Regions from separate parts of the Agarivorans sp. QJM3NY_25 genome, predicted to be linked through region 3. Evidence: predicted binding sites of a transcription regulator. Region 3 holds the regulator's gene; each other region holds the start of a gene.

Region 1 (4,217 bases), 820 kb from region 3:
CTGGTTTCGTCTTCGAGAGGCACCATAAAGTCTTTACTAATTTGGTAGTCACCTTCAACCAGCGCTAGGTGGTTATTCACAAACTCAACCACCAAATTTCTTCGTTCGAGTGAGCCATTGCCACTTTTGTAACTGTATAGGTAGTACCAACGTTCTTGGTCGAAAGCATCGACTAACATCGGTGAACCCAATACAAATTGAACCTGCTCCTTGGTCATGTTGACGCGGAGCTGCTCTACTTTGGCGTCGTCGATGTAGTTACCCTGTGGGATATCAACCTTATATACCATCCAATCGAAGGCTGAACAGGCGCTAAGCCCGAGGCTGGCAAGTAGAATAAAAATTTTAGCTGTGAAACGCATTGTTAATCGAAGCTCCTTGTTAAGGAAGGCATCATAACCAAGCCCCGCCCGAAAAAGAAGCGTCTACTACGAAGAATTTAGTCTTCAACCAACAATTCTTGCGCATTTGCCAGTGCAGAAGGGGTAATTGCATCGCCGGCAAGCAGGCGAGCCAATTCTTCGAGACGTTGTTGGCCGTTTAAAGTGAGCATGTTGGTGATGGTTTCATTTTTCTTCTGTTGTTTGCTCACTAACATCTGCTGATGACCATGTCCCGCTACCTGTGGTAAGTGGGTCACACACAATACTTGGCACTGTTGCCCAAGTTTTCGTAGCATGCCGCCCACCACTGCGGCGGTTGGTCCACTAATGCCTACGTCAACTTCATCGAAGATCAGGGTTGGGGTTAAAATACTAGCTGAGCAAATCACTTGAATGGCCAAACCAATACGGGAGAGCTCTCCGCCAGAGGCCACTTTATCAATACTTTGCATCGGCTGACCAGGGTTGGTGGTTACCCGCAACTCGACGCGATCTACGCCATTTGAATTGGTGAACTGGCTGGCATCACTTTGTAGTGCAAATTCACATTGGGCTTTCGCCATACTGAGTTTATGGATTTCTTTGGTGATTAATTTACTGAGACTGCTGGCGGCACGTTCGCGACTTTTCGATAGCTTATTGGCCTTACTTAGATAAATTTGCCATGCCTGCTCAATGTCTTCCGTAAGATGCTCGAAGCGCTGGCTTTGTTGGCTCAGCTGTTCTAACTGTTGCTGTAAATTCAAATGTAGTGCTGGCAGTTGTTCGGCGTTGGTATGGTGTTTTCTGGCCAGCTCCAGGGCTTGGCTGAGTCGCAGTTCTAACTCGGCAAATAACTCTGGGTCGTAGTCTAGCTGTTCGCTGTAATGGCCTAACTGTTGGCTGGCTTCTTCAATCTGAATCTGTGCATCGTGTAACAGGTTGTTGATGTTTTCGAGTTTGGGATCGAGCGCGAGAAGCTGGCTGGTGGTTCTACAGGCTTGGCCTAGCATGTCTAGTACATTAACTTGCTCATCTAAGGCTAGCAGCTGGCTAAGCTGAAAACTACTTTGTTGCAGCTCGGTGCTGTGAGAAAGACGCTGATGTTGTTGTTCTATCGTTTGGTATTCCCCTTCAGCCAGAGAAAACTCGTCTAATTCTTTAACCTGATATTCAAGCAGTTGTTGTTGGGCCAGCAGTTCTTTTTGTTGCTGTTGGGCAAGTTCTTGCTCGTTACAGAGGCCTTTCCAATGCTGGTAAGCTTGTTTCACTTCACTCAGCAATTGCGGATGAGCGGCATACTGATCGACAATCGCCAGTTGTTGGCTGGGTTTAAGCAATAGCTGATGCGCATGTTGCCCATGAATGCTAACGAGGTATTGCCCTAGTTGTTTGAGTTGTGCCAAGGGTACCGCAGTACCATTGATATAGGCTTTAGAGCGACCTTCTTTGGTGACTACTCGGCGTAATATGCAATCATCGTCGCTTAACAGCTCATTTTGCTGCAGCCATAGCCGCGCGGCTTGGTTCTGGCTGATCTCAAATTGCGCACTGACTTCTGCCTTACTGGCACCCTGGCGCACCATGCTCGCTTCCGCTCGGTTACCTAAACACAAGCCTAAGGCATCGATTGCAATTGATTTACCGGCACCAGTTTCACCAGTGATGGTGGTCATGCCTCGGCTTAAATCGAGCTCTAAGAACCGAACAATTGCAAAGTTTTGTACGCTGAGTTGAGTGAGCATTCCTATACCTGTTTATCCATACAGTTGCTGTATAAATATATAGCGGTATTTTTGTGCATGCAAGTGCAAATCGTAAAAAGCTGGTTTACTGGTGCTAAGGATGAGGCAAGGGATATTTTTATACGCTTATGTCGCCGCCCATAAGAGAGAGGATTATTCTGGAGCTAGGTCACTCATTCAATTGATTTAATTATATAAAGTAGCAAATGGCCGATGATTTGGTGGTTACTGGAGGTATTGTATGCAGGTAGCATTGTTAGCTGCTTATTGCCGATATAAGTAGCACAATTCACTACTGGTTAACTTCTGGTCATTGGTTATTCTGTTATCTAGAATTCATATTTTTGTCACAATGGGTGGTTTTTTTGGCCGTTGTTTTGTCAGGTAAGCGCTTGTTTTAAGGCGGCCTGGCTGGCTTTAGCTTGATTTTTATTCATTTTTTAGTTGCTTGCAGCTTCACATTTGTGTCATAAAAGTAGTGCATGTTTATCAAATAGTTGTTGTATCGCTGCTGTATTAGTCGGCAGCCCAATTAACCTTAGAAATACATGGAAGATATTATGTTGAATAAACGTTTTGCAATAAGCAGCTTGTTACTTGGTATGGGAGCCATGGCAAGTGTGCAAGCCAGTGCCGAAACACTTCGTCTACTAACTTGGGGCGGTTATGCGCCTCAAGAGGTGATCGATTTGTTTCAAAAAGAAACTGGTATTGAAGTAAAAGTTACCAAATCAAACAACGAAGATATGATTTCTAAGTTACGCGCAACAGGCGGCTCTGGTTTCGATTTGGCGCAACCTAGTCAAGACCGTATCACTGGTGTGCAACTACAGTTTGGTATTTATCAGCCCATCGATTTAGCCCGAATTGACCAGAAACAAATTATTAGTTCAATGCTCGATGCGACCAAGAAAAATACTGCCGTGGGCGATAAAGTATTTGGTGTTCCGCATGTTTGGGGAACCAGCGGTTTGGTGGTGAACGGTAACATGGCCAAAGATGTAGCTGACTATACCGATTTATGTCAAAGCAAGTATCAGGGCAAAATTTCTTACCGTTTGAAACGTCCTACTTTAATTGCTTTTGCTTTTGCTCTTGGCGAAGATCCTTTTGCGGCTTACGCCGATCCTGCCAAATACCAACAGATCTTGGATAAGGTTGAAGCGAAGCTTGTGGAATGTAAGCCCATCGTGAAAACTTACTGGTCTGGTGGTGATGAGTTGATGAACCTGATGCGTGCCAACGAAGTGGTTGCCGCGATGGCTTGGGATGCAGGCGGTTGGAAGTTAAACCGAGATCAAGCCAATATTCAGTTTGTTGCACCAAAGTCTGGCGCGCTAGGTTGGATTGATACTTTTGCGATTCCACGCAAGTCAAAAGCCGTCGACGCCGCTTATCAATGGATCAATTTTGTGATGCGTCCAGAAATCGCAGCAAAAATTACCGAGTCTGCGGGTAACTTCACCGCCTCGAAAGGCTCCGATGCCTATGTGAACGAAGTGGCTAAAGCACAGTTTAATGCCAGTTTTAGTAGCGATGATATTGATAATATTAAATGGTATCCCGCAGTACCTGCTGGCTTAGAAGCCATGGAAGGCAAGGTGCTGGATCGCGTGCAAGCGGCACAATAAGCACTTATCAATGGGCCGTAAGGCCCTTCTTTTTTTACCTTTGGATGTACTTGTACTATGGCGGGAAACGCTAAATTTGATCTTGAATGTGAACACCTCTCTAAACACTTTTCTGATTTTACCGCAGTAGACGGTTTAAATTTTAATGTTGAAGCTGGGTCTTTCTTTTCTATTTTAGGGCCTTCGGGCTGTGGTAAAACCACCTTGCTAAGGATGCTCGCTGGTTTTGAATTCCCCAGTGAGGGCGAGATCCGTATCCATCAAAAGCGAGTCAATGAGCTGGCGCCCAATAAGCGTCCGGTGAATATGGTGTTTCAGCACTTGGCCTTATTTCCCAACATGAATGTGGCTGAGAACATCGCTTATGGTTTAAAGCGTCGTGGTGTGAAAGCGGCTGAGCGAAGCGAAAAAATTAAAGATGTACTCAGCCGAGTGGGTTTAGACGGTAGCCAACAGAAGCAAATTGCCCAGTTGTCGGG
Region 2 (4,217 bases), 2.1 Mb from region 3:
GAAGTCGACATAACGCCGATCATTCCCGGTGACCGATCATCATTATTCTGTTTGATGCTTGCCAGCATTGATGTTAAAAATTCTTTACCTCCGCCCAATAAGCGTAAGAAGGGTTGGTCGGGTTCACTAGTGCTATCTTTAAGCTCATCGTCGAAGTTATTGAGGTGAGACTTGTCACTATTTAGGTTGACTGCAATCACCACATCGGCGCCCATGGCTCTGCATAGCGAAACAGGAACGGGATTGACTAAAGCGCCATCCACCAACCATTGATTATTCAGCTGGTAAGGAGCCATTAAGCCTGGCATGGCACAGGAAGAGCGGACCGCATCGCGGACTCGGCCTTGCTGCAGCCACACTTCTTTTCCCGATCCCAACTCTGTTGCAATAGCACCAAAGGGAATACTTAATTGCTCAATATTGCTACGTCCAATATATTGCTCGGCGGCGTTAAATACTTTTTCACCAGTTAATAGCCCCCCTTTATAGAACGAAAAGTCCATAAGGTTGAATACTTGCCAACTAGATAATCCTAGCGCCCAGTTGGTTAATTGGTCGACACGTTGGCACGCATAAGCCGCGCCAACAAGGGCTCCAATGGAGCAGCCTGCGACTAGATGTGGTCGGATCCCCATTTCACGTAATGCCAAAATTACGCCTAAGTGAGCCCATCCTCTGGCGGCTCCACTGCCAAGTGCTAAGCCGATTACTCTGTCTTTTCGTTTGGCCATGGACTACCTCCTCAGGGGTGATGCACATAATAATGACGCGAAACAAGTCGTTTTCACCGTTTTATATTGAGTTAATTGTGCCAATATATGAGGTGATTTGTGTAGCTATTCAATAAACTATTCTATAGCTGATGAATAGGAAAAAGTAATGAATTCAAAAAATAAAGTCGGTCGACCGAAAGGTGAGAGTCAAGCCCGGCAACGGTTATTAGAGGTGGCAACAGCGTTATTTATTGAGTTGGACTATGACCGAGTGTCGTTGAGGATGATTGGTAAGCAGGCGCAATTAGATCCTGCCTTAATTGCTTACTATTTCGGATCTAAGGCCGGTCTATTTGGCGAAATGCTAAGCTCGGTATCCAGTCCGGTGTTTGCTACTTTACAGCAGGTTACGGCGCAGCTAGGCAGCCGCAGCTTAAATGACTTAATGCGTATTTATTATCAAACGATGGCCGATAATCCTCATTTTCCGAAGCTAATCTTTCAGTTGGCAAGTATGCCCGGCAACCATGAAAGTCTCGAGCAATTGAATTTAATTTTGCAAAATCTTGGCCGTTTGTTGGGGAAGGGCCTATTTCAACGTTTAGCGGCAGAGGGCTCTTTCGCGGAAGGGGTTGATGCTGAATTAGCTCAGTTGAGCTTTATGAGTTTAATGGTCTTTCCGTTTTTGATCCCGGAGCGTTTATTGCAGGCCAATCACATTAGTCTGCCAAAAGATAAATTATTGAAACTGGCAGAACATAACATTGCTTTGTTGGCTCGTGGACTGTTTAAAAATTAATAGATACCTGAGTCGCTATCGTGGTTAAGTTCTGTGCTACTTTGATTTTAAGCCGCTATTTATGAATCGTTTTGCGCAAAATCCGCTTCGAATACGGAGAAAGACTGGATAAATATCCAGTCTTTGAGTTAAGCTAGCTTCAATTTATCAGCGTAGTGTGCCAGCTTTATGATTGACTTGCTCAGGTGAGTTAGCTGGTATTGTATTTAGACGGAGTCATCTTAGTGATAGCCACTATCAAAGGTATTTTAGAAGAAAAAGTACCCCCTTTTGTGTTAGTCGACGTAGCTGGCGTGGGTTACGAGATCCAGTTACCCATGAATTGCTTCTATCAATTGCCCGAATTGGGCGAGCCAGTGCGTTTACTGACCCATTTTATTGTTCGTGAAGATGCTCAGTTGCTTTATGGCTTTCATGATAAATCTTCGCGCGCCTTGTTTCGCGAGTTGATTAAGGTGAATGGAATAGGTCCAAAAGTGGCGCTGGCCATCTTGTCAGGACTCAGCTGTGAACAATTTGTCTATGCGGTAAAACATGAAGATTTATCCAGCTTGGTAAAAGTTCCTGGGATCGGCAAAAAGACGGCTGAACGGCTGTTGGTCGAGATGAAAGATCGTTTGAAAAACTGGCATGCAGAACCACCAGCTACGCCATTAAGCGATGGTATTACAGCCAATGGCGATCTACCGCTGAGTCCTGCTACCGATCCTAAAGAAGAAGCCGTTGCAGCCTTAGAATCGCTGGGTTATAAAGGCGTTCAAGCTGAAAAACTCGTGAAGCTAGTATGGCAGTCGGGTATGAGCAGTGAACAGTTGATCCGTGAAGCCCTTAAGGCTGCATTATAATTTAAGGTTCAAAAGATGATAGAAGCAGATCGTTTGGTAGCAGCCTTGCCCGTTGCAGAAGAAGAAACCGTCGATCGGGCTATTCGGCCAAAACGCTTAGGTGATTATACCGGCCAACAGGCGGTTGTAGAGCAATTGGAAATCTTTATTGAAGCCACGCGCCGCCGTGAAGATGCCTTGGATCATTTATTGATTTTTGGCCCGCCAGGTTTGGGCAAAACGACGCTTGCGAATATTGTGGCGAACGAACTTGAAGTGAACATTAAAACCACTTCCGGCCCAGTGCTTGAAAAAGCGGGAGACTTAGCGGCATTGTTAACTAATTTAGAACCTGGCGATGTGTTATTTATCGACGAGATTCATCGTTTAAGTGCAGTTGTTGAAGAGATCCTTTATCCGGCAATGGAAGATTATCAGTTGGATATTATGATTGGTGAGGGGCCAGCCGCGCGTTCTATCAAACTTGATTTGCCGCCGTTCACCTTAATTGGTGCAACCACTCGAGCGGGAATGTTAACCTCACCACTTAGAGATCGTTTTGGGATTGTGCAACGCTTAGAGTTTTATAAAACTGATGATTTGGCTGATATTGTGAAGCGCAGCGCTCATTATTTGAATTTAACCTTGGATGAAGCGGGTGCTTGGGAAGTGGCTCGTCGCTCACGTGGTACGCCGCGGATCGCGAATCGCCTGTTACGTCGGGTTCGAGATTTTGCCGATGTAAAATTTGATGGCAAAGTCACTCAAGAAATCGCAGCACAAGCTTTGGATTTGCTTAGTGTCGATAGTGCTGGCTTTGATTATATGGATACCAAATTGTTGCTTGCCATTACCGATACTTTTGGCGGTGGCCCTGTTGGCTTAGATAACTTAGCCGCAGCTATCGGTGAAGATAAAGAAACCATTGAAGATGTACTTGAACCTTTCTTAATTCAACAGGGTTATCTGCAACGTACTCCTCGCGGACGGATCGCCAGCGACCGTGCCTATTTGCACCTTGGTTTAGATTTACCTAAACGTTAGAAATGCTGTCGTTTATCGGCGACAGGCAAGTCAATAAAACGGCTTAATGTGTTCATTTTTAAGCCGTTGGCCGAAATTTGTATCGCAATTGTTCAAATTAAATGGTTTGAGTCTTAACCTTAAGCACTTGCCTGTGTATAGTATTTTCTAATTGAAATACTAAGGTAGGTGTAATGTCGGTTTTAAGGGTTCGAGTGTATTACGAAGATACTGATGCGGGTGGGGTTGTTTATCACGCAAATCATATTAAGTATTTCGAACGAGGTCGTACCGAATGGTTGCGAGAATTAGGTTACGAACAAGACCGTTTGATGGCGCAAGATCTATGTTTTGTGGTTCGAGCGCTGCAAATTGACTACAAACTACCAGCTCGTTTTAATCAAGTACTCACGGTTGAAACTCGTATTGAAAATATGAAACGAGCCAGCATGGTGTTTGAGCAAACGATTAAAAATGCTGACCAACAAGTTATTGCCCATGGAATGGTTACCGTTGCTTGCGTCACATTGTCGTCAATGAAGGCCACGGCCATTCCCGATCAATTAAAAGAGGATTTACTCGGTGCACTCTGATATGTCATTTATTGGCTTGTTTTGGCAGGCGAGCTTACTGGTTAAATTTGTCATGCTGCTGCTATTGAGCATGTCGATTTATTCTTGGGCGATGATTATTAATCGTAATAAAATCTTGAAGTCGGCAAAAACTGCCAGTGATAGTTTCGAAAAGAAATTTTGGTCTGGCATTGACCTCAATAAGCTCTATCAAGAAAGTAATGCTAGAGCCGAGCATCTGCAAGGTATGGAACAGATATTTCATTCTGGTTTTAGAGAGTATGTT
Region 3 (4,217 bases):
ATGATATGTACTGAAAACACAAATAAGGCGGTGCTATCGGGACTATATTTGGTGGAAAGTGGCGCGTAAAACGTCCAACCAAAGTTGGGCCCGCCCCCTTCCATAAATAACGAGGCTAATAACATGGTAAAAGCGAAGGGTAAGATCCAAAAGCTCCAGTTATTCATACGAGGCAAGGCCATATCGGGAGCGCCAATCATCATCGGTACCAACCAATTAGCTAAGCCAGTAAAGGCGGGCATCACCGCGCCAAACACCATGATTAAGCCGTGCATGGTGGTCATTTGATTAAAAAAGTTTGGCTCCACCAATTGCAGGCCCGGCTGGAATAGCTCTGCACGGATCACCATCGCCATCGCGCCGCCGGTAATAAACATGGCAAAGCTAAACCACAAATACATTGAGCCAATGTCTTTGTGGTTGGTGGTTAATACCCAGCGCAATAGGCCACGCGGTGCGTGGTGATGTTCTACCTGTTGCGGGTTAAGCTCCGTGGTCGCGCTCATCTAACTCTCCCTTCTATTGCCTATTGCGCCGCGTCGTGTCGTACTTGAACATGGCAACGTCCTTAGTCGTTCCGCTATCACCAATCGATTTATCCAACCGTGGCTACTTGGCCGCGTCTTGTACTGCCGCGACATCCTTAGCCTGCACCATATCGCCCGTATCATTCCCCCAAGCATTCCGCTCGTAGCTAATAACTGCCGCTAATTCTTTCAGACCGAGTTGCTTACCAAAGGCCTGCATCGCGGTTCCTGCCACACCATGCACCACCATGTCGATATGTTGGTTCACATCACCGGTCGCAACTGGGCTGCCTTTTAAGGCTGGAAATACCCCTGGCAGGCCTTCTCCATTGGCTTGGTGGCAGGCGGCGCAAGTCTTCTCATAAACGCTTTTGCCTAAGGACATCAGCTCCTCGTTATCCATGGTCAACGCCACCATGGCCAACTCTTGTTGCTGCTTTTCTACGTAAGCGGCTTCGGCCTGAGCCAACCAAGCAAGGTATTCCTCCTGAGGTTTAGCAATCACCACAATCGGCATAAAGCCGTGGTCTTTACCGCAAAGTTCGGCACATTGGCCGCGGTAAATCCCCGGCTGGTCAATTTTGGTCCAGGCCTCGTTAATAAAACCCGGATTAGCATCTTTTTTGACCGCAAAGTCGGGTACCCACCAGGAGTGGATCACATCCTCCGAAGTCATTAAAAAACGAACCTTCTTGCCGACTGGCAGCACCAGTGGATGATCTACTTCCAATAAGTAGTTATCGCGCTTAGCAAGCTTGCCCTGTACTTGCTTCATATCCGAGGCCAACACGCTGTAGTATTCCAGCTCATGATCAAAATAGCGGTAGTGCCACTTCCACTGCGAACCAGTGACTTGAATAGTGAGATCGGCATCGGAAGGATCTTCCATCGCTAATAAGGTTTTTGTGGCAGGAATCGCCATGCCGATCAAAATGATGAAGGGAATTATCGTCCAGACAATTTCAACTTTGGTGCTCTCATGAAATTGTGCGGCAACGGCTCCCTTGGACTTTCGATGATGAAAAATCGCCCAGAACATCACCCCAAACACCACCAGCCCAATGACACAACATATATAAAAAATAGTCATGTGCAAGCCGTAAACCTGCTCACTAATGGCGGTGACACCAGGGCGTAAATTGAACGACATCGTTTGTTGCGCCCATGCTTGATTCACCCAACATGCCAGCAATACTAGCGGTATCCATCGGCCCACAGCGCTCTCCTTTGCTCGTAGCCAAGGCCGGTCACTTCATTGCAAACATCGCTGCTTACAATAATAAAGTGGCCGCAAAATAAGGGAAAACTCCCTTCCCAAAGCAGCAAGGCTTCGCAATTAAAATACCTTACTGCTTATAAAATAGACGCTTAGTTAAATAATTGTAAATAGAATGTTATAAATATAGACATTTAAAATAAAAGCTGTGAAGTAAACGACAAAAGCCCAAATTGCTATAATTTGGGCTTTAAAAAGAAGGGAACTTAGTTTTAGGGAGTAACTACATCCAGTCTGCGGTACGGATGATCCCCACCGCTAAACCTTCAATATCAACACTTTGATACTCTAAATCAACTTCGATAGTTGAAAGTGCTTCGTTCTCGGGATGAAGGTAGACCATTTTCCCGTCACGTTGAAAGCGCTTCACAGTGACTTCATCGTCTAAGCGCGCCACCACCACCTGACCATTATGCACATCGTTGGTTTTATGCACCGCTAATAAATCGCCATCCATAATTCCGATGTCTTTCATGCTCATGCCCTGCACCCGCAACAGATAATCGGCATGCGGATGAAACAAATTAGCATCGACCGCATAGTGCGACTCAACATGTTGTTGTGCCAAAATAGGGGCACCTGCGGCCACTTGTCCAATCAGCGGCAAGCCGATTTCTTCTGGCTCGTCATTCGCGGCATTAGCAGGTAAATGGTCTTCGCTAATACGGATCCCGCGCGAAGCGCCGGGGATCATCTCAATCACCCCTTTTTTAGCTAAGGCGCGTAAATGTTCTTCGGCAGCATTGGCCGAGCGAAAGCCCAGCTCTTTGGCGATTTCAGCGCGAGTTGGCGGCATGCCTGTGTCTTGAATGTTACGACGGATCAATTCAAACACTTCGGTTTGACGGGGCGTTAAGGGTTTCATAATCTACCTGTAAGTTTATACAGCACACTGTTAGTATATACAGCATGATTAATGAAGCAAGGTTTTATCTCGAATCAACAGCTTAAGTGTAGGTTTCAGTTTCATTGGAATTCTTTCCGCTACTTTGAAACTACACCCCACATTTCGTGACATCCATCACAAATAAGTAGAAATTGGGATAGAGAAGGATACGAGGAGTAGAGCTAACTCATTTTTGGACAATTTGAGCTAGGGAGTAGCCTCTCTCTGATGAATTGACTTAGAAAAAGTAGGGGGGAAGCATCAATAGTAAAGAGCAAAAACTGCCCCTCCACTCATACAGAAATGAAAGAACTCTGCAATTGATTATGTTGCGTTTTTTATGAGATTATTCTTCATCAATCATAATGTTTCGGTACAAACCTAGAAATGGCAGTCTACAAGATATTTTGTGATGAAAGCTGTCACCTACTTCACGATGGCAGTGACGTAATGGTGCTGGGAGCTTTTCATTGCAGTGCGGAAAAAGCAGAGAATTTAACTCGAAGTATCAAAAGCCTGAGGCACAAACACAACTACAAACCGGAGCTGAAATGGAGCAAACTGAACAAACATCAGTGGCCTCTCTATAAGGACTTGATTGATTTAATCTTGGATGATCAGGAGGTTAACTTCAAATCTACCGTTGTCCTAAATAAAAACTCTCTTGATCACAACCAGTATAACGCAGGCTCTCATAGCGATTTCTACTACAAAATGTTCTATTACACTTTGAGAGACTTCTTAAAAGTCGACAATGAATATCGTATATATCTAGATTACATGGATACGCTTGGTGCTGAAAAAACACTGAAAATGTGTGAGGTTTTGCAAAACGGTACTCACTGGCAACTATCAGCTAAAGCAACAATCGTTCAATCGTACGAAGTACAATTAATTCAACTTTGTGACCTTTTGATTGGTGCAATTGCATACAAAAATAGAAATGACATCCCCAAGACTAGCGGAATAAAAAAGCGATTTGTCTCTTACTTAGAAGAGAAATTATGTTCTTCTTTAGATTGCGGCACTCCTCCTTGGGAAGACCAATTCAACATATTCAGGTTTAACCCTAGAAAGGGGGCAAAATGCTAAGCGAACCGATTGACTTGTCTATTGTTGACGCGACTCAAATCATCAATCACCTGTATGAATTCTTTCACAGAGACTTTATATCAACCGATACATACCTAGCGGGCGAGATCTACATCAACCCTCAATGTCATCGAAAAACGGATGGTAAAGAAGACACATTTTGGCACCTAACCACTAGAAAAGAAAAAGAAGTCGAGTGGGTAAACGGTAGACGACATGTTAGGATATTAGAACGCTATCCCGACTTTCGAAGAGCGTCTCGTCTGGAGTGGGTTCGACAGATAATCACAAATCATCAAGATGCTTCGATTAAGCTGTTTTATCACAAAGAGACCAACTCAAAGAAAAATATTCGTTTGTATCTTTGGGCTAAGGATGACGATTTTGTCGTTATCCTCCAAAAGCTAGGAAGAGCCAGTTCTTTTCTAGTAACAAG
Region 4 (4,217 bases), 1.9 Mb from region 3:
CACTAATACCATTGATGTCAGCTCGCAGAGCTAAGGGACTCTGTAAGTAGAAACGACTATTTTTTGAAACCAGTGATACATAATCAGGCTCAATAAAGGCATCTATCTCAAAATGACGCTTAACTAAACGTATATTACTTAATTGACCAATGCTCAGGCCTTGATAGATAACAGGACTACCAATGGTAAGATCGCGCACGTTATCGCTTAGTAAGCGTAACGACTTACTGCCTAAAGGTGGTTTTACGGTTTGCGATAATCGAAAGCTATTTTGTAGTTCTTGAGGGGAGGGGTCGCTATAGACTTCAATTTGTTTTGCACCGATCAAAGCATCAATATTTTTGAACCCCTTAAGACTGATGTTCGGTTTAATTAGTACCAGTTGTGTGCTCTGGTTAAACAGCCCTTCGTACTTGGGTTCAACTAGAGCTTTGGCCACAAAATCATCTTGGCTACTGTTAGTGTTTATCTCAGTAATGAAACCGACGACAGCGCCGCGATAGAGCAATTTACTACGTTGCGCAATCAGGCCATATTGTTTTGCCATGGTAATTTCAATGACTTTGCCGCGATGGGCCTCTTGCAAGTTATTAAAAAGTTTAAATTGGTGACCCTTGACTGCGACAGGAGAATCCGGGGGGCTATCAAAACTGATCCCGCCCGTAATAACACTGGCTAAACCTTCACTGCTAATTTGCATCCCGTCCAGAGAGATATCGGCTTTAAAACCACTTACATTCCAAAAGTGCGAATTAGTCTTCACTAAATGTGCAAATTGCGGCTTAATCAAGATGTCAAATTCAACTTGTAGGTCATTTTTAAGCTGAAATCGCTGTACATCCCCAACCTTGATCTTTTTATAGTAGATACCGGAGCCGATATTTAAAGAACCTAAATCAGCGGCACTTAGTTTTAAGTTTAAACCTTCCCCACGCACTATATTGGGAGGCTCATTTAGCGCGACAAACTGATCGGCAAGTTCTCCAGTTCCTGGATTTAGTTCGATGTAGTTTCCGGATACTAAGGCATCTAAACCGCTAATTTCGGTGATTGATGCTTTTGGACGAACTAACCAGAACTGGGCATCGCTAGTAAGAAGACTTTCTGCTTCGCGTTTGATTTCAACTTTTACCACCACGCCCTGAAGTTTAGGACCCAGTTTGACTGACTTAACCACACCGATATCGAGCCCTTGGTAAAATACTTGGGTTTGACCTGTTGTGATGCCTTGGGCGCTTTCGAAAACAATATCAATTTTTATCCCCGCTTCTGACCAGGCCTTAAATAGTAACCATCCGCCGAGTAATACAGCCAAAATGGGTAGCAGCCAAATGGGAGAAATAATTCGCTCTTTTTTATACTCTGCGGTACTAATTTTATTCAATTTCTTTATCCCAAATGAGTCTGGTATCGAAAGACTTCGCAGCAAATAAGGTCAATAGCACCACTGCACCAAAGGCAGTTGCCCCTGCACCCGCTTCCACGCCAACCAAATTATTACGCTCAAATACCGCGATCATAATCGACAATACAAATAAATCTAACATTGACCACTTACCTATAATGTCGATGATCCGATAAATAACAATACGTTGCTTGTTAGTTAAGTTAAAACGGAAATGTAAGCTTAATAATATGACCGCTAAGCCGATGAGTTTCATGACCGGAACAACAATACTGGCGACAAAAACCACAATGGCAATTCCGACCATGTCATCTTTAATCAATGAAGCGACTCCCGACATAATGGTTTCGTATTGCGGAGCCCCCCGAGTAGTCAGCACCGTAATCGGTAATAAATTCGCAGGGAATAGACCGATGGTAGCGGTGATAACGAAAGCCCAACAGCGCTGTAAACTATTCGGTAATCGACTATGCACTGGCATATGACAACGTGGACAAGTCGCCTGTTCAACTGGCATCGTTAATTCGCAATGCCTGCATAACTTTAAACCGAGTTGTTTAGCTGATGTGAACATAACGATCCCAATAATCAGCCGCTCGATAGCGTTGAACCAAATAAGTGGACAAAAACAAGGTGGTACAAATACACCATAGCCCGTAACCTAGGTGGATATCTGCAAAATCAACCAGTTTAACTAAGGCCACTAAAAAGCTGACGATATACACTTCGATCATGCTCCAATCAATTAAGTCGTCTTGAAAGTGCAGCGCGGTAGCCAAACCGGGCGATTTCCAAGCGATTGCGAGGCTAAAAGACGTGTAAGAAATTAAACTAAAAAGTAAGATTGGCGCAATAAAACTGGCAAGAAAAACACAAAAGCCGACTAAATAATGCCCATGCTCCAGCAATAATACCGTGCCACGCAGTATGTTTGCTGAGTTAGGGATCCCTAATACTGTGAAGCTGAGTAGCGGGTAGGTATTGGCGAGAATAACCATGACTAAACAGGCTAAAGAAAGCGCTAGTTGACTTGAAAAACGAAGCGAAGAACCACGAAATAACACCTGGTCACAGCGGGGACAAGTGGTCACTTGGCCAGCCTTACATTGTTGCTGCTTTTCGAGCAACAAGTCACAGCTAGGGCAAATGGACAGCTTTGATATTTCTAAAGAATTCATAGTTATGTATATTAGCTCAACTAAGCTACAGAATACTGCATAATTTTTCTCTCTAGTAGTTTTGTGATTGATGATGCATAATAACCTGTACATAAAAACAGTAGATGGAGGCAGCCGTGGCTGTAATTATTAAATATGTCGTCGAACGTAACGGTGTAGAAAAAATGACTTTTAGCTCAAAAAAACAAGCCGACAGTTACGACAAGATGTTAGATGTCGCCGATCAGCTTACTTTATTAGTGAAACATGCCGATCCTAAAATGAGTGAGGCGCAAGCTGAAAACCTAGGTTACTTCTTGTCTTTGCAACGTAATGCGGTGCAACAGTTATTAAAAGGCCAAGAGTTTTCGGAATCAATGATTGAAGCAGAAGAGGAATAGCGCTTGCAGCAAGTTTCTAGCAGGTATCTAACCCTCGCCAAGCAAATTTCAGCCTTGCTTGATAGAGATTTACCCTATATTTCTAATTTGGCTAATTTTTCGGCCTTGTTATGGATGGAGTTAGAGCATATTAATTGGGTCGGCTGCTATCTCATTAATCAAAGCAACGACACATTGTTGTTAGGTCCTTTTCAAGGAAAACCAGCTTGTAGCTCCATTGTTGTGGGCAAAGGTGTCTGCGGAGAAGCCTTCGCCAAACAAAGCTCTATCTGTGTTCCCGACGTCCACCAGTTTCCCGGCCATATTGCTTGTGATGGCGCAAGCGCGTCGGAAATCGTGGTCCCGTTTCATCTAAATGGTCGACTGATAGGAGTGATTGATATCGATAGCCCACAGCTTTCACGATTCGACGATTCTGATCAAATTGGTATCGAGTATTTAGTTAAAGAGCTAGAAAATAACTTATCAGAAGTGCATTTTTAATGGCTTTTCAATATACCCTCACTATAATAGCCGAAATCAGCCCTATCGCTGTACCAGTAAAGATGTATAAGAAAGGTCATCATGGAACAAACTAATAAACTGAAAAATAGTAAAGAAGTTATTCAATATTTAGCGACTCAATTTCCGCTTTGTTTTTCGACGGAAGGTGAAGCTAAGCCACTTAAAATTGGTATTTTTCAGGATTTAGCTGAACGTCTTAAAGAAGATGAAAAAATCAGTAATACCGTATTGCGCTCAGCGTTACGTCAATACACTTCAAGTTGGCGTTACTTACATGGCGTGAAGGTGGGCTCCAAACGAGTTGACCTAGACGGCGTTGAAGGTGCAGAGATTGAGCAAGAGCATGTTGAACATGCACAAAAAACCTTAAAAGAGAGTAAAGATAAAGCCTTTGCTCACAAAAAGGCGCAAGCAGAAAAAGCTAACAAAGCTAAATTGGCTGAGCGTAAGGCAAAAGCTGATGTAAAACGCAACGAGAAACCCAAAGCCAGTGTTAGTAAACCTGCGGTAGAGAAAAAACCAATCGAGAAAATTGATAGTAAAGATTTGGTTGCAGGCAAAGAAGTGAGGGTATTAGTTGGTCAGACTCCTATGCCTGGGCAGATTTCCGAAGTCAGTAAAGATGGCATTGCGGTCACGCTTAAAAGCGGTATGTTAGTAAAAGTGAAAGCTGAGCATATCGTTGCATAAATTAATTTAGTAGTGAGATAGGTGCCTATGAAATATTCGAGCCGTCTTTGGCTGTTTTTT

The links. Region 3 encodes LexA, which represses DNA repair genes until DNA is damaged. Its sites were predicted from a motif close to TACTGTATNNNNATACAGTA; they were not measured.
Region 1: the regulator LexA is predicted to act here: its motif matches at 2,114-2,133, upstream of recN (DNA repair protein RecN).
Region 2: the regulator LexA is predicted to act here: its motif matches at 1,615-1,634, upstream of ruvA (Holliday junction branch migration protein RuvA).
Region 4: the regulator LexA is predicted to act here: its motif matches at 2,667-2,686, upstream of ACRRSW_RS11765 (YebG family protein).

Annotation. Positions count from the first base shown of each region.
Region 1 is NZ_CP194041.2:3,614,696-3,618,912, reverse strand. Features, by position in the region: gene ACRRSW_RS16580 (outer membrane protein assembly factor BamE) at 1-362, opposite strand, end outside; gene recN (DNA repair protein RecN) at 440-2,107, opposite strand; gene ACRRSW_RS16570 (extracellular solute-binding protein) at 2,668-3,738, shown strand; gene ACRRSW_RS16565 (ABC transporter ATP-binding protein) at 3,796-4,217, shown strand, end outside.
Region 2 is NZ_CP194041.2:2,310,963-2,315,179, forward strand. Features, by position in the region: gene rssA (patatin-like phospholipase RssA) at 1-731, opposite strand, end outside; gene ACRRSW_RS10660 (TetR/AcrR family transcriptional regulator) at 880-1,512, shown strand; gene ruvA (Holliday junction branch migration protein RuvA) at 1,737-2,357, shown strand; gene ruvB (Holliday junction branch migration DNA helicase RuvB) at 2,373-3,380, shown strand; gene ybgC (tol-pal system-associated acyl-CoA thioesterase) at 3,554-3,952, shown strand; gene tolQ (protein TolQ) at 3,942-4,217, shown strand, end outside.
Region 3 is NZ_CP194041.2:4,429,862-4,434,078, forward strand. Features, by position in the region: gene ctaD (cytochrome c oxidase subunit I) at 1-506, opposite strand, end outside; gene coxB (cytochrome c oxidase subunit II) at 610-1,677, opposite strand; gene lexA (transcriptional repressor LexA) at 2,027-2,668, opposite strand; gene ACRRSW_RS20320 (DUF3800 domain-containing protein) at 3,077-3,781, shown strand; gene ACRRSW_RS20325 (hypothetical protein) at 3,775-4,217, shown strand, end outside.
Region 4 is NZ_CP194041.2:2,537,723-2,541,939, reverse strand. Features, by position in the region: gene ACRRSW_RS11780 (MlaD family protein) at 1-1,384, opposite strand, end outside; gene ACRRSW_RS11775 (paraquat-inducible protein A) at 1,377-1,922, opposite strand; gene ACRRSW_RS11770 (paraquat-inducible protein A) at 1,963-2,496, opposite strand; gene ACRRSW_RS11765 (YebG family protein) at 2,700-2,963, shown strand; gene ACRRSW_RS11760 (GAF domain-containing protein) at 2,967-3,446, shown strand; gene proQ (RNA chaperone ProQ) at 3,528-4,157, shown strand; gene prc (carboxy terminal-processing peptidase) at 4,185-4,217, shown strand, end outside.